3 regions of the Vibrio sp. QJM3NY_27 genome follow, and region 1 is predicted to be linked to each of the others. Evidence: predicted binding sites of a transcription regulator. Region 1 holds the regulator's gene; each other region holds the start of a gene.

Region 1 (7,952 bases):
AATTTCACCCTGAGTCGATTAAAACAGAGCAAGGACACCAGCTTCTCGCTAACTTCTTAGCGCGTTGAGTGTTTAAATTTGACCCTTTCTCCGTCTAAATAAGCCAGTTAAACCTGTTAGCCCATTCGTTAAGCGTTTAAATTCGGGCGCTACGCGTCTCTTACTCCTCTGACGCTGATCACTTTTTATAACATTTCTCCCTCTTAAGGCTAAGTTTTTAGCCTATGCAAAATTATTCGCCTTATTTCGTCTCGAACCCAATATACCGCAATGCCAGTAAGGCTTTGCCGTTGCAGGTTATACGTTTAGGTAAAAAAAGCTTCATAAAACAGATTAATTGATGCATAAATAGTCACAGGTAGTGACGTTTAGCTGGTTGTTAGGGATAGCTAAAGAATAATCTACTATTGAAAACGTTAATTAAATGTAAATATAATGCTGCAGCGGGATTATGGCGAGAGAAAATATCTTTGTCTCACTTATGAACCAGTACGCTTATTTGCGAAGCTTGCGGTATCGAAAAGGAATGTACGATGACAGTGGAAAAAAAAGTAGAACGTAGTCTGTTTAATGAGGTGATGGTGCCTTGTTATAACCCAATGGAAATGATCCCGGTAAAAGGGCAAGGCGCACGCGTTTGGGAGCAACAAGGCCGAGAATATATCGACTTTGCTGGTGGTATCGCTGTGAGCTGTTTGGGTCACTGTCACCCAGCAATGGTTAACGCAGTTACTGAGCAAGCAAACAAGATTTGGCATTTAAGTAATGTCATGACCAACGAACCTGCATTGCGTCTAGCGAAGAAGCTAACCGACGTATGTTTTGCAGAAAAAGTATTCTTTGCCAACTCTGGTGCAGAAGCGAACGAAGCTGCATTGAAGCTAGCTCGTCGTTGGGCTGCGGATGTTCACGGTCCTGAGAAATCTGAAATCATTGCATTCAAACAAGGTTTCCACGGTCGCACTTTCTTTACCGTAACGGTGGGTGGTCAAGAGGCTTACTCTGATGGCTTCGGTCCTAAACCGGGCGATGTAACTCACCTGCCTTACAACGATATTGCCGCGCTAGAAGCGCACATCTCAGATCGCACATGTGCAATCATGATGGAACCTCTGCAAGGCGAGGGCGGTATCATATCTCCAACATCTGAGTTCGTGAACACGGTTCGTGAACTGTGTGACAAACACAATGCGCTGCTTATCTTTGATGAAGTGCAAACAGGTAATGGCCGTACGGGTAACTTTTACGCTTACCAAGGCCTAGGTGTGACACCTGATATCCTAAGTACAGCGAAATCACTAGGTGGCGGTTTCCCAATCGGCGCAATGCTAACGACCACCGAACTCGCGACACACCTAAAAGTCGGTACACACGGTTCTACTTACGGCGGCAACCCACTGGCGTGTGCCGTTGCTGAAGCGGTTGTTGATGTCGTTAGCCAACCTGAAACGCTAGCTGGCGTGAAAGAACGTGAAGCAATGTTCCGTGATGGTTTAGCTAAGATTAACGACAAATACCAAATATTCAGTGAAGTTCGCGGTAAAGGCTTATTGCTAGGTGCTGCACTTAATGAAGCATGGCAAGGTCGTGCTCGTGATGTATTAGTAGCAGCAGGCGAACAAGGCTTGATGGTACTGGTTGCGGGTGCAAACGTGGTTCGTTTCACGCCATCATTGGTTATCACTACACAAGAAATTGAAGAAGGTTTATCAAAACTAGACAAAGCAATCGCTACGCTAGTTTAGCCTGAGCGGCGTCATAGGAATGATCGCCATTAGAGCGATCCCATGACGTACTGCTAAAGGCCCAAGATTCTCGTTTTGGGCCTGTTTTGCATCTGGAGGGAATATTGATGCTAGTTGTTCGCCCAATAAAATTATCTGATTACGATGCGTTGCATACCTGCGCGGTTGAATCTGGTCACGGATTCACATCTCTTCCGGTTAACGAAGAACTGTTAACCAACCGTATTACTCACTCTGAATACAGCTTTGCTAAACAAGATGTGACTGAACCCGGCGACGAAGGCTACCTAATGGTTGGCTTCGATACCGAAACCGGAGAAGTCGCGGGTACCACAGGCATCGAAGCCTCAATTGGCTGGGATGTTCCGTTTTACTCTTACCACATCAGCAAAGTGGTTCACTCATCGCAGAAGCTTGGCGTTAATAACGTCGTGAAGCTACTTACTTTCGGCAATAACTACACCGGATGCAGTGAAATCTGCACACTGTTCTTACGTCCTGCTTTCCGTGGTGGATTGAATGGTCGTTTGATGTCTAAGTGTCGCTTCTTGATCATGTCAGAACACCCAGAGCGTTTCTCGAAAACGATTTTTGCTGAGATGCGTGGCGTATCAGATGCAGAAGGTAACTCTCCTTTCTGGAAATGGCTGCAAGAGCATTTCTTCTCGATTGATTTTACGCTCGCTGATTATCTAACGGGTATTGGTAAGAAAGGCTTCATTGCTGACCTAATGCCGAAGTTACCTATCTATGTGAACCTACTGAGCAAAGAAGCTCAGGCAGTAATTGGAGTGGTTCATGACAATACGCGCCCTGCACTTAAGTTGCTGGAACGTGAAGGTTTCACCAACCGTGGCTATGTCGACATCTTTGATGGGGGCCCAACGGTTGAGTGTGATCTAAGAAATATCGAATCAGTGCGTCATGCGATTCGAGCTCAAGTGACAATTGCAGAGCATTCAAGCTCTAAAGACTTCCTAATTGGTAATACCTCGTTTGAGAACTTCCGCGCAGTAGCCGCGAAAGGCGCGTATGACCAAGCTAGCGACACAGTGATTTTATCATCTGAAGTAGCAAGCGCTCTTGAAGTAAAAGAAGGCGAATTCGTTCGCATGTTGGCTCAATAAGAGCGGCGATTATCTGTCGAAGATTTTAAGGATAGAAGTATGACTCAGTGGATAGCAGGACAGTGGGTGGCAGGTCAAGGCGACGCCATGACATCAGTAAGCCCATATAATAATGAAGTCGTGTGGCAAGGCGATAGTGCAACTCCAGCACAGGTTGAATCTGCAGTAGCAGCGGCGCGTGACGCTTTCTTAGTATGGAAAAAGATGAGCTTTGCAGAGCGCGAAGCGATCGTGTTGAACTTTGCTGAGAAGGTAAAAGAGAACAGCGAAGAAATTGCACAGATTATTGCAAAAGAGACGGGTAAACCGATTTGGGAAACTCGCACTGAAGCGGGTGCGATGGCGGGTAAAATCGCTATCTCTATTCGTGCTTACCACGAACGTACGGGTGAAGCTTCACGTGAAGCCGCAGGCAACCAAATCGTACTGCGTCATCGCCCATTAGGCGTAATGGCGGTATTTGGTCCTTACAACTTCCCTGGTCACCTACCTAACGGTCATATTGTTCCGGCACTGCTATCGGGTAATACCGTGGTATTTAAGCCGTCAGAGCAGACACCTTGGACGGGTGAGTTTGCGATGAAGCTATGGCAAGAAGCTGGCCTTCCTGCTGGCGTGATTAACCTAGTGCAAGGCGCTAAAGAGACAGGTATCGCACTGGCTGATGCTAAAGGCCTTGATGGCGTGCTATTCACAGGTAGTGCGAATACTGGTCATATCCTTCACCGTCAATTCGCAGGTCAACCGGGCAAGATGTTAGCGCTAGAGATGGGCGGCAACAACCCTATGGTGATCACTGACCAATTTGGTGATGCTGACGCGACGGTTTATACCATCATTCAATCGGCTTTCATCAGTGCGGGTCAACGTTGTACATGTGCACGTCGCTTGTATGTGCCTGTTGGAGAGAAGGGCGATCAACTGCTGGACAAGCTCGTGGCTGCGACCTTGAAGATTCGTGTCGATCAGCCATTCGCTGAGCCTGCACCATTCATGGGGCCACAAATTTCTGAAGCTGCGGCTAAATTCATTCTGGACGCGCAAGCTAATCTGCAATCGTTAGGTGGTGTAAGCCTAGTCGAAGCAAAGGCGGGTGAAGCGGCGTTTGTTTCTCCGGGTATTATTGATGCAACCAACATTGCTGAATTACCAGATGAAGAGTACTTCGGTCCATTGCTGCAAGTAGTTCGTTACCAATCGCTAGAGCAAGCGGTTGAATTGGCTAATGACACGCGCTTTGGTTTGTCTGCAGGCCTAGTTTCAACAGACGATTCTGAATGGGAATACTTCGTTGACCATATCCGTGCAGGTATTGTTAACCGTAACCGCCAGCTAACAGGCGCAAGTGGTGATGCACCATTTGGTGGCCCAGGTGCTTCAGGCAACCTACGCCCAAGTGCTTACTACGCGGCTGACTACTGTGCTTACCCTATGGCATCAATGGAAGGTGGTGAAACTCAACTGCCAGCGACATTTAGCCCAGGTATTGAGCTTTAGTTTAAGCTCTTAAGCTATAAGTTCATGAATCATAAGCTTATGAGCTCTAGGTTCATGAATAACAGATTCATTCGTTAATTGTGTAATGAGGAAGCGGTGTTATCGCTTCCTTTTTCCATCACGTCCGACACCTAGATTGGGCGGTAGATAATAATAGAACAAGTATGTCACAGGCTGATGGCTGCTGACCCTGTGTCCAGCCTCTCCCTCTCTAATCCAAATTACTAGCTTGCTAGAACCTCTGACAAGGAGTCACCATGACGCCCGATCTACTCTTTAAATCACTATGGGACGATTACATTCACAGGCTTTGCCCATCGGCTGAGAAAGTTCATCATCTGCTTAAAGAAGACGAAGCCCTGATTAATGATCATATTGCACTGCGTACTTTCAATGTTGCACCGCTGGGCATTGAAACACTGGCCAAGCCTTTTCTTGAGCTAGGTTATAAAGCGTGTGGCGATTACTTGTTTGAAAGCAAGAAACTAGTGGCTAAGCACTATGAGCACCCAGACCCAAACCAACCGAAAGTGTTCATTAGTGAGTTGAAGGTAGAAGAGTGTTCAAGTGACTTACAACAGATCGTTGCTAAGTTGGTTGAGCAAGTGGACGTAAGCAAGCTTCAAGGCCATGAGTTCTTGTTTGGTGGTCGCCTTTGGGATCTGAGTTTCGCGGATTTCCAAGTGCTAGCAAAAGAGAGTGAATACGCGTCTTGGCTAGCGGCTCATGGTTACGGTGCCAACCACTTTACGGTGAGTGTGAACCAGCTTAATGAGTTCGATGAAGTACAGACTGTGAATGACTATTTGAGTGATTCAGGTTTCACTATCAATGCATCTGGCGGTCAGGTTAAAGGCTCTCCAGAGGTCTTATTAGAGCAATCATCTACAATGGCAGACAAAGTGCCAGTTTCATTTGTTGAAGGCAATGAGGTGATTCCTGGTGGCTTCTACGAGTTCGCTAAGCGTTATGCGATGGCGAATGGTGAGATTTATACAGGATTTGTTGCAGCATCGGCTGACAAGATCTTTGAGAGCACCAACGGTTAAAGAAAGATACGAGCACGGGCTTTACCCTAAAGATGCGGGTACGCTTCGCTTTGAGAGTGTTTGCGCTTGGACGCGGGAGGTGCTCCATTCGCATCTCGCATCTGCTCTCTAGATCTTTAGAAAACAAAAAAGCCACCAAATTTGCATTTGGTGGCTTTCAAATTTTTGGCTCAGTTAATCGAGATTAACGAGTGCCGTATACCACGATAGTTTTACCGTGTGCAGAAATTAGGTTCTGCTCTTCTAGCATCTTCAAGATACGACCTACTGTCTCACGAGAACAACCAACAATCTGGCCAATCTCTTGACGAGTGATCTTGATTTGCATGCCGTCAGGGTGAGTCATTGCATCTGGCTGTTTCGCTAGGTTAAGTAGCGTTTGAGCGATACGACCTGTTACGTCAAGGAACGCTAAGTCACCAACCTTTTGGCTAGTTACTTGTAGACGGTTTGCCATTTGCGCTGAAAGGCGCATTAGGATATCTGGGTTCACTTGGATAAGTTGACGGAATTTCTTGAAAGAAATTTCAGCTACTTCACAAGGAGATTTTGCACGAACCCATGCAGTACGCTCTTGGTCTTCTTCGAAGAGGCCAAGTTCACCAATGAAGTCACCTTGGTTTAGGTAAGAAAGAATCATTTCCTTACCTTCTTCGTCTTTGATAAGAACTGCCACAGAACCTTTAACGATGTAGTACAAGGTTTCTGCCTTTTCACCAGCATGAATCAAAGTACTTTTTGAAGGGTACTTATGAATATGACAGTGTGAAAGGAACCACTCTAATGTTGGATCGGTTTGGGGTTTACCTAGAACCATAATATCTTACTTCCTCTGCAGGGTATGCTTGCCGCTTTCCGTATTTTAGCTAAGCCTGGATTGACTTGTAGGATAAGAGCACTCGTTGAGCGCTGCAAGCTATCTTGTGTTTCGTTTAAGAATAGTATCCTTTTTCAGGTACTATTTCTTGATTTTAATCGTGACCAAGCTACGATTTTTTACGCAAAATTGTGCACATGATCACGGTATGAAAAGTAATCAACCAGAATGGTGTCTTGTTAACCTATTTTTCCGGTTTCGATGAGCTGTTGTAGGATGGGCCTTACAATGAGCTCCATAGCAAAACTCATCTTGCCGCCTGGCACCACAAGCGTGTTGTGGCGTGACATAAATGAGCCATCTATCATAGCTAGAAGGTAGGGGAAATCGACGTTTTTGATGCCACGCAAACGTATAACCACGAAGCTTTCGTCTAAACTTGGAATCCCTTTAGCGTTCAGTGGATTCGATGTATCTACGGTTGGAACACGCTGAAAGTTGATGTGAGTACGCGAAAATTGTGGGGTGATGTAATTAAGGTAATCATCCATTGAGCGAACAATGGAATCCATTACTGCTTCGCGTGAGTGCCCACGATCGCGTGTGTCACGAACGAATTTTTGGATCCACTCAAGGTTGACGATTGGCACCATACCGATCAGCAAGTCGACGTGCTGTGAGACATTGATGTCGCCATCTACCACGCCACCATGAAGACCTTCGTAGAACATCACATCGGAATTTTCTGGGATCTCTTGCCATGGCGTAAAGGTGCCTGGCATTTGATTGTAAGGCACGGCTTCATCGAAGGTATGTAGGTAACTACGGACTTTACCCGTGCCTTCATTACCGTATTGACGGAAGAACTCTTCTAATGCGCCAAAATCGTTGGCTTGTGGACCAAAGTAGCTGATGTGCTTACCTTGCTCGCGAGCCTTACGGATCTCGACATCCATCTCTGGTCGAGTGAAGCGATGGAAACTATCCCCTTCAACCCAAGCGGCCTTCACGTCCATCATATTGAACATTTTTCGGAAGGCTTCTGAGGTGGTGGTGGTGCCGGCTCCTGATGAACCCGTCACCGCAATAATTGGATGTTTAGCGGACATGACAACCCTTGTCTTTTGAGTAACTTACTTGTTAGCAATCGTTTACCACTATAACACGGCTCCTTTATGAGCGCAGCTTAGAAGCGTTTTGTGACTTGAATATCAACGGTTTCATGCAGCTCAGAAAACACGATGCTGACTTCCTTTGAGGCTAATTGATGTTTCACTTGATCAATCTTGTTTTGCAGTGAAACCTCTACGTCGCCGTAGTCTGTGCCTTCACGCAGCACGAATTCTTTAATGAGGTTTTCCAGTGTTTCTGGCGCAATGTCTTGCCATGGGATGATCATAAATACTTCTCTCTTTTATGTTCATAAATAGGTTTATTGATGTGTTGATTACTGTGTCTAGTGACGTCTACTACTCAGTCCTTAAAAAAGGCTCGGTCATTATGCCGAATCTTGGATACTTTCATAGTAAGCAGGCAACGCTTCTTCTAACCAAAACCTTGGTTTGAGCGTGCTACCGGTAATGAACCCCACATGGCCGCCTTTTTGAAACAGGCGATAGTCGATGTTGTCAGGCAACACGAACTTTGGAATTACGTCGTCTGTCATAAACGGATCGTCTTTGGCATGGATGATCTGAGTCGGTAGTTTAATCTTATT
Region 2 (7,952 bases), 1.1 Mb from region 1:
GGATACTTGGTGTATCGACCTGAATGGATGGCGATGTGGGAAGCAGGAGAACCCGTTGCTGAATTAGTCGATGATGAAGGACAACAAGATCACCCTTGGCAGCCAATTTTGTGGCAAGCACTTTATGACCAGACCCTGTCTCAAGGCCAATCAAAATACCACCGTGGCAACTTGTATCACGACTTCATTGAAGCGTTAGCCAATCAACAAGGTCGACTGCAGCATCTGCCGAAACGCTTATTTGTATTTGGTATTTCGTCGCTGCCACCTCGTTACATGGATGCGTTGAAAGCACTCGGTGAGCAGATTGATGTTCACTTAATGTTTACCAACCCTTGTCAGCATTACTGGGGTGATATTCGTGACCGTAAATATTTGGCGAGAGTCGAGGCCCAGCGCCGTAAGCAGTTTGCTCTGGTCGATGGCTTACCTCAATTAGAGGGCGAAGCTTCACCATTGAAAGATGGCATTGAAGCCAATGTTGAAGATGAACTGCATATCAGCCAAGCCGTAGGTAACAGCCTGCTTGCGTCTATGGGAAAATTAGGCCGAGATAACCTGCTCTTACTGTCTCAGTCAGATAGCGAAGAGCACGAGTTCTTTATTGATGTTGAGAGGGATAACCTGCTGCATCAACTGCAAGCCGATATTCTCCAGTTAGAAGAGCATCAAGACGACCACATCTTAGATTCCAGTAACCATAAACAGGTGGTTGAACTGGGCGACCGATCTCTGACCGTACATGCGTGTCACAGCCCAATGCGTGAGGTTGAGGTTCTTCATGACCAGTTGTTGGCGATGTTTGATGCCGACCCGACACTAAAACCACGCGATATTATCGTGATGGTGTCTGACATTAATGCTTATAGCCCAGCGATTCAGGCGGTATTTGGTAATGCTCCGGGTGAGCGTTATATCCCTTACTCGATCTCTGATAGAACCGCAGACCAAGAAAGCCCAATTCTGACCGCTTTCATGCAGTTGGTCGCGCTACCGAACACGCGCTGTTTAGCCTCTGAATTGCTAGAGCTATTAGAAATCCCAGCGATGATGGCACGCTTTGGTATTGATGAGTTTCAATTTGAGCAAGCCAAGCAATGGGTTGAAGAAGCGGGTATCCGTTGGGGCGTTGATTCTTCTACTGCAACAGAATTTGATCTACCTGCGACCGAGCAAAATACTTGGCTATTCGGTATTCAGCGCATGCTCTTAGGCTATGCGATGTCAGACTCTGCGGGTTTATTTGAAACTGAACACTCTCCGATTGCCGCTTATAACGAAGTTCAAGGCATTAACGCCGAACTTGCTGGTAAGTTAGCGCACTTTATCGATCGTATTGCCCATTACCGCCAACGTTTAACTGAAACACAATCTATCGATATGTGGCGTGAAACCTTGCTGCAAATGATTGATGATTTCTTTGCGGTTGAGCTGGAAGGCGAGGTGGTGCTCAAATCGATTCGTGATGCGCTTTCACAACTGAATGAACAACTTGATGATGCCTTGTACGAACAAGAGTTGTCGCCGAGCATTATCTATCAGTACCTCAATAATAAGCTATCTGGCGCTCGTATTAGCCAACGTTTCTTAGCGGGCCAAGTTAACTTTTGTACCTTGATGCCGATGCGTTCTATTCCGTTCAAAACCGTCTGTTTGTTAGGCATGAATGATGGTGTTTACCCTCGCTCAATGCCGCCAGAAGGTTTTGATTTGATGAGCGCCCAAACTCGCTCGCCGAATGGCGTAGGCAAAAAGAGTCTAGCTCGTCCAGGCGATCGCTCTCGTCGTGATGATGACCGCTATCTTTTCTTAGAGGCGATGCTGTCAGCGCAAGAATGCTTGTACATCAGCTATGTCGGCCGTTCGATTCAAGATAATACTGAGCGAGTGCCATCGGTGCTCGTTTCAGAGCTGATAGAGTACTGCCAACAGAACTACTGTTTAAGCGAAGACCAAGCGCTACCAAGTGATGATTCAGGCATCAACCTGACTCAAGCGATCAGCTTTGAACACACCATGACACCGTTCAGCCCTGCAGCCTTTACTCAAGGTGATGCAAACCATGTGCTGAGTTACGCCAAAGAATGGCTTCCTGCGGCTAACCGTTCCGGTGAACGCAGTGGTGAATTCAATCGTGCATTGGATGACTATTTGTTCGGTGCAACGTACCCGTTGGAGTTGGATCTGGTTGAACTGCAACGTTTCTGGCGTTTACCAGTACAGTACTTCTTTAATCGCCGTCTAAAAGTGGTGTTTGAACCGCCACTTCCTGTGATGGAAGATGATGAACCGTTCGTACTTAATGGTTTAGAGAGTTTCCAACTTAAGGATGCTTTGCTGCAAGTGTTGTTGGACCACCCTGAAGGCGCAGACGAAGCGGTTCGATTGTTTGTCTCTGAGCAAAAAGCACAGGGCCGATTACCGGTCGGCGCTTTTGGTGATATCGAATTTGAAACTAACCGTGTTCAAGCGGAAGACTTAGCCAAAGAGATTCGATTTGTGAGCGGTTCGCCGCAGCAAGATCTCGAAGTGAATATCGAGTTTGACGTGTTAGGCGAAGGCAAACCTGTTCGTTTGATGGGGTGGTTAACTCAAAACTACCAATCAGGTCTAGTGCGTTTCCGTAGCGGCAAAATACGCTCTCAAGATTACTTGGCTGCGTGGATTGATCATCTATCTTGCGCTGTTATGGGGCACGGAAAAACGACTCATATTATTGGCTATGACAGAAAAGAGGGCGTGGTTCACCAAACACTACAGCCTATTGGCGATGTGCAACAGGCGAAGAGTTTACTGGCTGAATTAATACGACTGTTTTATCAAGGTATGACAACGCCATTACCTTACCTCCCGAAAACCTCGTTAGCTGGTGTTGAAGCGGGCTTTAGCCGCGGTAAATGGGTTGATGACGAAGAAAAGTCCCTAAAGAAAATGGCTGATACCTTTAATGACAGCTTCGCCTTTACTGGCGAGGGTCGAGATACCTACATCTCACGTATTTGGTCTAAGTGGGATGATGCTCTGGCTGCTGAGTCGCGAATGTATTCAACGCTTGTGCTGCAGGCCGCAAGACTCGCCGCTGCCGATCTTGAAGATCAGGAATAATCGGCAGTGATCAGCAAGATCACCAACAATATGTTTATCAAAGAGATGCGTTTGAATAAAAGCATGGGAAATAAAGAGTTAGATGTAAACTTGGTGTGCAGGGCTTATAAAATGACGAGAGGAAGTCGTTTATGAGGAATCAAGGTACAGGAAATAAAGTGGCCGCCAGTAAATCATTATTAGTGTAGGGCGTTCGCTGTACGGCCACAGGTCAGAGGGACCATTATTCTGTGGTTCAAAGTAACGCATGAGTATAAAACTCGAATCGGGCTCCTGAACTCGTGGGCGCATAGTAGCGAGGCGATCTGAATTGATCCGTGAGAGAGATCGCACTAACTATTAACAAATCAGCGTAGGACGTAAATTGAATGACGTTTTCCACGCTAGGTCACATTTGTAACAACACATTTATCAGAAGGCAGTAAGGCATGACGACCACAAGCAGTGCTCAGGTAATCGCTCCACAAACACTTGATACCATGACGTTTCCACTTCATGGCGCGCGTTTAATTGAAGCATCAGCGGGTACGGGTAAAACATTTACTATTGCTGGCTTGTATTTGCGCTTACTGCTCGGGCACGGCACTGCTGCGCCGCAAGGCGATCTGACGGAAGCTACTCGACACCATGAGCCGCTGACCGTAGACCAAATCTTGGTGGTGACCTTTACTGAAGCGGCTACCGCTGAGTTACGAGATCGTATCCGTGCTCGAATCCATGATGCACGTATCGCGTTTGCTCGCGGGCAAAGTGACGACCCAGTGATTGCGCCTTTGTTACAAGCTATCGATGATCATGCTGGCGCGGCAAAAACTTTGCTTAACGCTGAAAGACAAATGGATGAAGCAGCGGTCTACACCATTCACGGTTTCTGTCAGCGAATGTTGACTCAAAATGCCTTCGAGTCTGGAAGCCGCTTTGATAATGAATTTGTGACCGATGAAAGCCACCTAAAAGCACAAGTGGTTGCCGACTATTGGCGTAAACAGTTCTACCCGCTGCCGATTCAATTAGCTGGTGAGGTTCGTAATATCTGGGGTTCTCCCGCTTCGCTATTAGCTGACGTAAATCGCTACCTGACGGGCTCTCCGCTGAAGTTGACGGTAGATGCGATGTCGGGCGACCTGCAAACTCTGCACAATCAGAACCTAGACAAAGTGAAGCAGCTTAAAGCGTTGTGGTGTGAATCCGAAGCGGACTTTTTTGCTTTGATTTCAGGATCGGATGTGAATAAGCGCAGCTACACCAAGAAGTCTCTACCGACATGGTTAGAAGTCGTCACAACATGGGCGCAAAGCGACACTCATGATTACCAGTTCCCAGATAAACTAGAGAAGTTCTCTCAAGCCACTCTAATTGAAAAAACGCCGAAGGGTACTGCACCTCAGCACGTAGTTTTCGAAGCGATTGAGGACTTCTTAAATTCTCCAGCAGATCTAAAAGCCCCATTGTTGGCACATGCGATTACTCATTGTCGAACTATGTTGGCTAAGGCTAAACAGCAGAAGCAGTGGCTATCGTTTGATGACTTGTTGACTCAGTTATCTGCGTCGATTGACGTTGATGAACAGTCATTGCTGGTGGAAAGAATTCGCACGCTCTACCCGGTGGCGATGATCGATGAATTCCAAGATACCGATCCGCTGCAGTACAGTATTTTTAGCCGAATCTACCTAGATAACCCGCAATGCGGCCTGTTTATGATCGGCGACCCGAAGCAGGCTATCTATGGCTTCCGTGGCGCGGATATCTTTACCTACATTAAGGCAAGAAACCAAGTTAGTGCTCACTATACGTTAGGCACTAACTGGCGTTCGAGTGCTGATATGGTCAGCGCGGTAAACCAAGTGTTTATGAATTCGGATAGCCCGTTTATCTACGACCAAGACATTCCATTTTTGCCCGTAGCAGCGAGCCCATCGGCTGACAAACGCCAATGGGTGATGAATGGTCAAACTCAGCACGCGCTTACCTTTTGGCTGCAGGATGCAGAAGATAAGCCCTTACCGAAAGGCGAATATCACAAGGCAATGGCTGAGGCGACGGCGAGTCAAATTCAAACCATTCTGACCGCTTCTCAAAACCAGCAAGCCTATTTTGATAACGGTAAAAAACAACATGCCGTGAATGCAGGTGATATTGCTGTCTTGGTTCGAACTGGTAGTGAAGGTCGTCTGATCAAGAACGCGTTGTCTGAACAAGGTATCGCGAGCGTGTACTTGTCCAACCGAGATAGCGTGTTCACCAGCTTGGTCGCGCAAGATATTCAGCGCCTATTACAGGCGGTGCTGACACCGGAAAATGACCGTGCGTTGCGCGCCAGTTTAGCGTCGGAATTGTTTGCTCTGGATGCGGCCTCATTGGATGAACTCAACAACGATGAAGTGGTTTGGGAAAACGTCGTTAACGAATTCCGAGAATACCGTAAGTTGTGGCTGCAACGTGGCGTGTTGCCAATGTTACGCAGCGTGATCAGCAAACGACACCTCGCGGAACGCTTACTGGAAGAAGAAAATGGTGAGCGCTCACTCACTGATTTGATGCACATTGGCGAACTGCTGCAACAAGCAAGGCAGGAGCTCGACAGCGACTATGGCTTGCTGCGTTGGTTGGCAGAAGCGATTTCCGATGCTCAAAATGGTTTAGGTGGCAGTGAAGACGACATTCAACGCCTTGAATCAGAGAGAAACTTGGTTCAAATCGTTACCATTCATAAGTCGAAAGGTTTGGAATATGACCTAGTATTTTTGCCGTTCGTTGCAAGCTATCGTGAAGCGAGCGAAGGCAAATTCTACGACCATGAATCAGATACCACAGTGCTTGATATTACGGGCAGTGATAGTGCTTTAGCACAAGCGGATAAAGAACGATTGGCAGAAGATCTACGTTTGATTTACGTAGCTCTCACCCGTGCGGTTTATGGCTGTTTTATTGGTATGGCTCCTTTACGTAAAGGGCGCTCAACCAAAGAGCCGACAGGTGTTCATTTGAGTGCCATGGGCTACTTGGTTCAAAACGGACAAGAACAAGGCATTGCCGAGTTGAATCAAGCTTTGTCAGCGATTGAGGGTAAGAATTCAAGCGTATTACTGTCTGAAACTCCGACTGCTCATGAGCACGTTTTTGTACAAACAGAACAAGTGAGTGAAGACTTACATGCTAGTGAACTGAAGGCTTCAATTGACCGAGCTTGGCGAATCACCAGTTACTCGGGGCTTGTAAAACAAGGCAGTCATGGAGCAAGCCATGACGCTACGATTGAGGTGTCTGGCTTCGATATTGATTCAGCCGATGAGCAAGATGAGTCGGAACTTATTGAACCGGAACGTTCTATATTCACGTTCCCTCGCGGTGCTCGCCCAGGTACCTTCTTACATACCTTGTTTGAGGATGTTGAATTTACAGAGCCTGCAACCAGTGACCATAACACGCAAGTAATCACTCACTTGTTAGAGTCAGAGCAATACGAACTCGAATGGTTACCCGTACTTCAACAGCTTGTCGATACGGTGCTTAACACCGCATTAGATGGCAAAAATCTAAAGCTGAGTGAGAAAGACTCAACTCAACGACTGGTTGAGATGGAATTCTTGTTGCCGATCGAAGTATTAGCATCCTCTGAACTTAATCAAACCATCCAGTATCACGATCCATTGTCGGCAAAAGCGGGTGACCTAGGTTTTCAAACTGTACAAGGCATGCTGAAAGGCTTCATCGATTTGGTGTTTGAGCATCAAGGTAAATACTATGTACTCGACTGGAAATCGAACCATCTAGGTGATGACGTTGCCGTCTACCATGGTGAAGCATTGAAATCGGCGATGGCCGACCACCGCTACGATCTGCAATATCAAATCTATGCGTTGGCATTGCATCGCTTCTTACGCAGCCGTGTTGCAAATTATAGTTATGAACAACATTTCGGTGGGGTTTATTACTTGTTTTTAAGAGGAATGGACGGCCAATCTCAACAAGGTATTTTCTCGGCTAAACCAACCTTGGCTTTGCTCGATGAAATGGATCAATTGATTGACGGTAAAGTGATAGACAGACGTTCAGCACAATTGAATGACGATGAAACTGGACAGATGGGGCTTCTATAATGACAACAACGACCATTAATACCAGCATAGAAACAGCGAGCTCAGTTAAGCCAGTTTCACTTATCCCTGAACAGCTCATGGATGTATTAAAGTTCCTCGCGGATAAGGGTTCGATTCGCCAATTGGATTATCAATTTGCCCGTTTTATTGCGCAGCAAGCGACGAGTCATTCTCAAGAGATTGGCTTTCTTGCTGGGGTCGTGAGCCATGAATTAGGCAAGGGGCATATTTGTACTCAGCTTATACAAGCTCAAACGGCAGGCCCTGAACTAACGACAGATCTAGCTCAGTTACTCGGTTTGTATGGTGAAACGGCGCTGCAACTGAACCTAAAATTGTTGGGGATTGATTGGGTGGCGGTACTTCAATCGTCAAACCTAGTAGGTACAACCAATGACTGTGTTAAGCCGCTGATGTTTGATGGGCAGCGTGTCTACTTACAGCGTTATTGGAACTACGAAGTTGTGCTGGCTGACACCTTAAACCGTTTAAGTAAGCCGGTAGAGTTCAATATTGAACAGAAAAAAGCGCTAACCGAAACGTTGAATCAGTTATTCGCACGCAGTTACCATTTTCTGTTTAATGCCTTAGCCAAGGCTGAAGCAAACCAACAAACGTCTCAGGTATTACGCCAACAGCTGGTGTGTGATCATCTTGATATCGTCGATGAGCAATCTCTGAATTGGGGTGCAATCGACCAAGCGATTGTCCAAGCTAAGCAGGTAACGGACTTAGATGTTCTAG
Region 3 (7,952 bases), 190 kb from region 1:
CTCGTTGTTGCCAGCCAATCCCAGGTGATGTGATCAAAGGTTACATAACTCAAGGTCGCGGTATTTCAGTGCACCGTAGCGATTGCGAACAGTTAAGTGAACTTAACCTACATGCACCCGAACGTATCATCGATACTGTGTGGGGCGATGGTTTTGTCGGCTCGTATATCTTAACGCTGCGTGTAGAGGCGTTAGAACGTACCGGCTTGTTGAAAGATATAACATCCCTGTTCTTAAACGAAAAAGTCAGTGTGACGACAATGAAGAGCCGTATTGACTATAAACGTCAGCTATCGGTGATGGATTTCGATTTGGAAGTGACCAATATTGAGATTCTGAGTCGAGTGACAAGTCGAGTAGAGCAAATCAAAGATGTCATGAGTGTAAAACGCCTCGGCTAACTTTCACGTTGCATTAGTCACTTTAACTGCGCTTTCTTGTTCCATCACATAGGCGAGCTATGCTCAGGAATCGTGAAAGCTTGTTGCCTTGTTAAAGTAACAACTGCGTAGTGAAAGATGTGTAATTTAGAGAATTAGACAGTATCAACAAAGGTGAGTGGTTTTGGCCACTCACCTTTTTTAGTTTTAGAAGACGTTATAAATTTAAAAATCAAAGACAGTGAATAGGAAGAAAACGATGAATCACCCGATTGAACAACTTGAACAGATTATGACTAAGCTGCGCGATCCAGAAGGTGGCTGTCCTTGGGATTTAAAACAAAATTTTGAAACAATTGTGCCGCATACTATCGAAGAGACCTACGAGGTGGTGGATGCGATTCACAACAAAGATTGGCCAAACCTACAAGAAGAGTTGGGTGACCTGTTGTTTCAGGTGATCTTCTACAGTCAATTAGCTAAAGAGCAGGGCTTGTTTGAGTTCTCTGATGTGGTCGACGGTATCAATGAGAAGCTGACGCGCCGTCATCCACACGTATTTTCTGATACAGAGTTTGCTAGTGATGAAGAAATTAATGCGAACTGGGAAGCTGAAAAAGCCAAAGAAAAAGCACAGGCAGGCAAAACTCAAGAAAGTATTCTAGACTCAATACCAAACTCTCTACCTGCACTTTCGCGTGCTACAAAGATTCAAAAGCAAGTCGCGAAGTTTGGCTTTGATTGGGACTCTATTGGTCCCGTCGCTGATAAGGTTTTAGAGGAAGTTGATGAGGTGCTAGAAGAAGCACTTCAAGTAACGCCAAACGAAGATTTAGTTGAAGAAGAACTGGGTGATTTGTTGTTTGCTACCGTCAATTTAGTGCGACATTTGGGTAAAAATCCAGAAACGGCTCTCAATAAAGCCAATCTGAAATTTTCACGCCGCTTTAAAGGTGTGGAACAAAAAGTTCGTCAGCAAGATAAAATTTTGACCGACTTTTCTCTACAACAGCTTGATTCCATGTGGGATGAAGTCAAAGTGGCGGAGAAAAGATCATCAAAGCTTTTATCATGAATTGATTTGAAGCAAAAAATAAAAAATTGCAGTGTGATAGATTTCACGTTGTGGCGATAAGGGGCTTCTGGTATATTTTCATCCCGTCCAGAAGTAATCCATTTCCCTCATTCAACCAATTTCAGGTTAAACATGACGACAAATTACATTTTTGTTACTGGCGGGGTTGTATCCTCTCTAGGTAAAGGTATTGCAGCAGCATCTCTTGCGGCTATTTTAGAAGCTCGTGGTCTTAAAGTGACTATGATGAAGCTTGACCCTTACATCAACGTTGATCCAGGCACTATGAGCCCGACTCAGCACGGTGAAGTGTTCGTTACGGAAGATGGCGCTGAAACTGACCTTGACCTTGGTCACTATGAGCGATTCATTCGCACCAAGATGACTAAGCGTAACAACTTCACAGCAGGTCGTGTTTATGCTGACGTTCTACGTAATGAACGTCGTGGTGACTACCTAGGTGCAACAATCCAGGTTATTCCACACATCACTAACTCTATCAAAGAACGTGTAATCTCTGGCGCTAAAGGCCACGATATCGCGCTTGTTGAAGTTGGTGGTACTGTAGGTGATATCGAATCTCTACCATTCATGGAAGCGATTCGTCAGTTAGCAGTAGAACTAGGCCGTGAACGCGCAATGTTCATGCACCTTACTCTAGTGCCATACCTAGCAGCTGCGGGTGAAGTGAAAACTAAGCCAACGCAACACTCTGTAAAAGAGCTACTGTCTATCGGTATTCAACCTGACATCCTAGTTTGTCGTTCAGATCGTGTTATCCCAGCAAACGAACGTAAGAAAATTGCTCTTTTCTGTAATGTACAAGAAAAAGCCGTTATCTCTATGAAAGACGTAGATTCAATCTACAAGATCCCACAATTAATCCGTGCTCAAGGCATTGATGATCTTGTATGTACGCGTTTCGGTATCAATGCACCAGAAGCTGATCTGTCTGAGTGGGAACAAGTAATTTACGAAGAAGCTAACCCAACGGGTGAAGTGACGATTGGTATGGTTGGTAAGTACATTGAACTGCCTGACGCATACAAATCAGTAAATGAAGCGCTGAAACACGCAGGCTTGAAAAACCGCCTAAGTGTCACAATTAAATATGTAGATTCACAAGATGTTGAGTCTAAAGGCACAGAAATTCTACAAGGCCTAGATGCAATCCTAGTTCCTGGTGGCTTTGGCGATCGTGGTGTTGAAGGTAAGATCCTTGCTGCACAATACGCTCGTGAAAACAAAGTACCTTACTTAGGTATCTGTCTAGGTATGCAAGTTGCTCTTATTGAGTACGCTCGTAACGTTGCGAAAATGGAAGGGGCACACTCTTCTGAATTCTGCAAAGAAACTAAATACCCTGTTGTTGGCCTAATCACTGAGTGGATTGACGGCGAAGGTAAAGTTGAAGAGCGTACTGAAAAATCTGACCTAGGCGGCACAATGCGTCTTGGTTCACAGCTTTGTCACCTAGCGAAAGGGACGAAAGCTTACGAATTATACGGTAGCGCGACGATCCATGAACGTCACCGTCACCGTTACGAAGTGAACAACAATCTTCGTCCACAAATTGAAAAAGCGGGCCTAAAAGTATCGGGTCTATCTGCGGACAAGAAACTGGTTGAAGTTATTGAGAACCCGAATCACCCATGGTTCGTTGCTGCTCAGTTCCACCCAGAGTTCACTTCAACACCTCGCGATGGTCACCCATTGTTTGCAGGTTTCGTTAAAGCGGCTGGCGAATTCCAGCGCGGCGAATTAGAAAAGTAAAAAGGAATCCAGGTAGCTGCGTAAGTTGTGCTGCTACCTTTAAATTTGACATTTATATATTCAACGAGAAGGAAACATTCAATGTCTAAGATCGTTAAAGTTCTAGGTCGTGAAATCATCGATTCACGTGGTAACCCAACTGTAGAAGCTGAAGTACACCTAGAAGGCGGTTTCGTAGGTATGGCTGCTGCTCCATCTGGCGCATCTACTGGTTCTCGCGAAGCTCTTGAGCTACGTGACGGCGACAAATCACGTTTCCTAGGTAAAGGTGTTCTTAAAGCAATTGAAGCTGTAAACGGCCCAATCGCTGACGCTCTAGTTGGTAAAGACGCTAAAGCACAAGCTGACGTTGACCAAGTTATGCTTGACCTAGACGGTACTGAGAACAAGTCTAAGTTTGGCGCTAACGCTATCCTTGCTGTTTCTCTAGCTAACGCAAAAGCTGCTGCTGCTGCTAAAGGCATGCCTCTATACGAGCACATTGCTGAGCTAAACGGTACTGCTGGTCAGTTCTCTATGCCTCTACCAATGATGAACATCATCAACGGTGGCGAGCACGCTGATAACAACGTTGACATCCAAGAGTTCATGATCCAACCAGTTGGCGCTAAAACTCTTAAAGAAGGTCTGCGTATCGGCGCTGAAGTATTCCACAACCTAGCTAAAGTTCTTAAGTCTAAAGGCTACAGCACTGCAGTTGGTGATGAAGGTGGTTTCGCTCCTAACCTTAAATCTAACGCTGAAGCTCTAGAAGTTATCGCAGAAGCTGTTGCAGCTGCTGGTTACGAACTAGGTAAAGACGTTACTCTTGCTATGGACTGTGCTGCATCTGAGTTCTTCGACAAAGAAGCTGGCATCTACAACATGAAGGGCGAAGGTAAAACTTTCACTTCTGAAGAGTTCAACCACTACCTAGCTGAACTAGCTAACAACTTCCCAATCGTTTCTATCGAAGACGGTCTTGACGAGTCAGATTGGGATGGCTTCAAGCACCAAACTGAACTTCTAGGCGACAAGCTTCAAATCGTTGGTGACGATCTTTTCGTTACAAACACTAAGATTCTTGCTGAAGGCATCGAGAAAGGCGTAGCTAACTCTATCCTTATCAAGTTCAACCAAATCGGTTCTCTAACAGAGACTCTAGCTGCTATCAAGATGGCTAAAGACGCTGGCTACACTGCAGTAATCTCTCACCGTTCTGGCGAAACTGAAGATGCAACTATCGCTGATCTAGCGGTAGGTACAGCTGCAGGTCAAATCAAAACTGGTTCTATGAGCCGTTCTGACCGTGTTGCTAAGTACAACCAACTTATCCGTATCGAAGAAGCTCTAGGTTCTAAAGCTCCTTACAACGGTCTTAAAGAAGTTAAAGGTCAATAATTCGTCCTATTTGGCACTGTAGCTGCGTTAACTGCAGAAGATTCACTAAGTCACATAGGAAACTATGCTCCATAGCTGAATCTTCTTTGTTGTCTTGCTACAGCACCAACTAGTTAGAATTATGCACTAATGCTTTTGAATGCCTCGCTTATGCGGGGCATTTTTTTATCTGTAGAAAATGACGGGAAGAAGCTCTAAGTTCTAAAGCTCCTCCTCGTTACATCTAAAGTTCGTCATTCCCTAGACTGACGAAGGAAGGAGTAGGGAATCTCATCACAGGTTTCGAACAACAATAATTCTCCGACTTATTGATTCCCTGACACCACATATCTCGCACCAATAAGCTCATTATGGTATATATGTGCCTTATTCTAGTTCCTTCTTTTTCAACCGGCGAAAGGTGTTATGCGAATTTTTGCTTTAGTACTGCTCATAGTGTTTGGCTGGCTACAACACACACTGTGGCTCGGTAAAAATGGTATTTCTGATTACTACGGTGTGAACAACGAAATCCAAGTTCAGCGGCAAGTAAATGAAAAGCTTCATCTTCGTAATGCTGAGATGTTTGCGGAAATTGACGATCTACGCCAAGGCTTAGACGCGATTGAAGAGCGCGCACGTCATGAGCTTGGAATGGTGAAAGAAGGCGAAACGTTTTATCGTATTATTGGTGAGGAATCTCATTAATGTCGAACCAACTTCAAAGCGTTATTGCAGTGGTACCCGCTGCGGGCGTTGGCAGCCGAATGAAGGCCGACCGTCCCAAGCAATATCTTCAAATTCACGGTAAAACGATTTTAGAGCACACCGTTGAGAAACTGTTGTCTCACCCTCAGGTGTCTAAAATCGTGGTAGCGGTCAGTGATGATGATCCTTATTACCCTGAATTACCGCTTAACCTTAATCCACAGGTGATCAGAGTGTCCGGCGGGACGGAACGAGCCGACTCGGTGCTTTCTGCTTTGGACTATATTGCCCAACAGCAACTCAGTGATTGGGTGATGGTGCATGATGCCGCTAGGCCTTGTATCCAATTGAGTGATATCGACAAACTGATCTCTGGTGCTATGACCCATGATGTTGGCGCGATTTTAGCGGCGCCTGTTCGCGATACAATGAAACGCGGTGCTCAAGGACAAATTGAACACACGGTCGATCGCGTCGATCTCTGGCATGCGCTTACCCCTCAGATGTTCCGATCTAAGCCTTTACGGAAAGTATTGAGTGAAGCCTTGCAACAAGGTGTTTCAATTACCGATGAAGCGTCTGCGTTTGAGTGGAAAGGTTTATCACCAGCACTGATTGCTGGGCGTTCAGATAATTTTAAGATTACTCAGCCTGAAGATTTGGCTTTGGCTGAGTTCTATTTAAGTCAGAATAAGGAATAATGATGATTCGTATTGGCCATGGCTTTGATGTACACAAATTTGGTGGTGAAGGCCCGGTAATTATTGGTGGCGTGAGTGTCCCTTATGAGCAGGGTCTTATCGCACACTCAGACGGTGATGTTGCCCTGCACGCATTATGCGATGCTTTACTGGGTTCAATTGCAGCGGGTGATATTGGTCGTCATTTCCCTGATACGGATGATGAATGGAAAGGCGCAGATAGCCGCGAATTACTTAAAGATGTTTACCGTCGAGTAAAAGAGCAAGGTTATGTGATTGGTAATGCGGATATTACTATCATGGCGCAAGCTCCAAAGATGGCTCCTCATATAGACTCTATGTGCCAAGCCATTGCTCAAGATTTAGAAACAAGCATTAGCAATGTGAATGTAAAAGCCACGACTACTGAGCGTTTAGGTTTTACAGGTCGCAAAGAGGGCATCGCATGTGAAGCGGTGGTCCTAATTACTAAAAGTGCGTAAGCACCAACACGAAAAGAACAGCATGTCAGATATTTTATCTTCATTGGCTTACCTAAACGGTAAACCAACTGCGAAAGCAAAACTAAAAGCAAAAGCCGAACACTTTGTCGTTAATGAAGACTTGGGTTTTGAGTTTACTGGTGAAGGCGAGCACCTAATGGTGCGTATTCGTAAAACTGGTGAGAACACGAGCTTCGTAGCAAACGAGCTGGCTAAAGCGTGTGGTGTTAAGTCGAAAGACGTGAGCTGGGCTGGTTTGAAAGACCGTCATGCTGTGACAGAACAGTGGTTGAGTGTGCATCTACCAAAAGGTGAACCTGACTTTTCTGCTTTTCTCGCACAATACCCAAGCATTGAGATCTTGGCGACAGCACGTCACAACAAAAAGTTACGTCCAGGCGATTTAATTGGCAACCAATTTGAGCTGACTTTGTCTGAAGTAACGGACTGCGATGATGTGGTAAAGCGTTTAGAAAAAGTTGCTCAGGTAGGCGTGCCAAATTACTTCGGTGCTCAGCGCTTCGGTAATGAAGGTAACAACTTATCTGAAGCTCGTCGTTGGGGTCGTGAAAACGTTCGCACGCGTAATCAAAATAAGCGCAGCTTGTACCTCTCTGCTGCTCGTTCTTGGATCTACAACTTAATCCTTTCTGACCGTATTGAGCAAGATGCGTTTGCGTCGGCATTGGTTGGCGATATCGTCGTTAAAGACGGCGCGCAATTAGCTGTGACGGCAGACAATATCGAAACGGTAAATCAAGATATCACGAACGGTTCTGCGTTTATTACCGTTGCTTTGGCTGGAGATAATGCGTTACCGACGACTGATGTGTCTCAAGCTCTAGAGCAGAAACACCTTGATGCTGAACCGGATCTAATGGCGCTTATTTGTGGTAATCGTATGCGCCATGATCGCCGTGAAGCTTCGTTGAAGCCGATGGGTTTAACTTGGGAAGTGAACGAAGATAATGTCACTCTTAAGTTCTCTCTCGATGCAGGTTGTTTCGCAACCGCTATTGTTCGTGAATTGGTTGAAGAAGTTCACGTAGAGAGAAGCTACGAGCAATAACGATTCTGCTTGGAGCGAAGTCACTTGATATCGGAAATTAAGTGACTTGGCATTGGAACAAAAGAAAGGATACAAGATGAAGATTTTACTCAGCAACGATGATGGTGTGCATGCTCAAGGTATTCATGAGCTGGCCAATGAATTACGTGATCTTGCTGAAATTATCATTGTTGCACCTGACCGTAATCGCTCGGGCGCTTCAAATTCATTAACTTTAGAACAGCCTTTACGTGTTCAAGAAATTACCGAAAATACATATTCGGTACAAGGAACACCGACCGACTGTGTACATTTTGCGTTAAATGAACTGTTAAAGAATGATATGCCTGATCTGGTATTAACGGGTATTAATCATGGTGCTAACTTGGGTGACGATGTGCTTTATTCAGGCACAGTGGCAGCTGC

The links. The regulator CRP, encoded in region 1, controls carbon source genes, mostly activating them, when cyclic AMP is high. The targets are predictions, from matches to a motif close to TGTGANNNNNNTCACA.
Region 2: the regulator CRP is predicted to act here: its motif matches at 3,422-3,437, upstream of recB (exodeoxyribonuclease V subunit beta).
Region 3: the regulator CRP is predicted to act here: its motif matches at 1,488-1,503, upstream of pyrG (CTP synthase).

The regions. Positions count from the first base shown of each region.
Region 1 covers NZ_CM173511.1:3,201,192-3,209,143, reverse strand. The annotation lists gene AC3CIA_RS14465 (aminodeoxychorismate/anthranilate synthase component II) at 1-68, shown strand, start outside; gene AC3CIA_RS14460 (aspartate aminotransferase family protein) at 534-1,745, shown strand; gene astA (arginine N-succinyltransferase) at 1,853-2,872, shown strand; gene astD (succinylglutamate-semialdehyde dehydrogenase) at 2,912-4,369, shown strand; gene AC3CIA_RS14445 (DUF1338 domain-containing protein) at 4,627-5,418, shown strand; gene crp (cAMP-activated global transcriptional regulator CRP) at 5,603-6,235, opposite strand; gene AC3CIA_RS14435 (phosphoribulokinase) at 6,475-7,344, opposite strand; gene AC3CIA_RS14430 (YheU family protein) at 7,422-7,634, opposite strand; gene AC3CIA_RS14425 (hydrolase) at 7,734-7,952, opposite strand, start outside.
Region 2 covers NZ_CM173511.1:749,290-757,241, forward strand. The annotation lists gene recC (exodeoxyribonuclease V subunit gamma) at 1-3,105, shown strand, start outside; gene recB (exodeoxyribonuclease V subunit beta) at 3,534-7,208, shown strand; gene recD (exodeoxyribonuclease V subunit alpha) at 7,208-7,952, shown strand, end outside.
Region 3 covers NZ_CM173511.1:3,009,401-3,017,352, reverse strand. The annotation lists gene relA (GTP diphosphokinase) at 1-401, shown strand, start outside; gene mazG (nucleoside triphosphate pyrophosphohydrolase) at 640-1,455, shown strand; gene pyrG (CTP synthase) at 1,588-3,228, shown strand; gene eno (phosphopyruvate hydratase) at 3,310-4,608, shown strand; gene ftsB (cell division protein FtsB) at 5,014-5,295, shown strand; gene ispD (2-C-methyl-D-erythritol 4-phosphate cytidylyltransferase) at 5,295-5,996, shown strand; gene ispF (2-C-methyl-D-erythritol 2,4-cyclodiphosphate synthase) at 5,999-6,478, shown strand; gene truD (tRNA pseudouridine(13) synthase TruD) at 6,501-7,547, shown strand; gene surE (5'/3'-nucleotidase SurE) at 7,624-7,952, shown strand, end outside.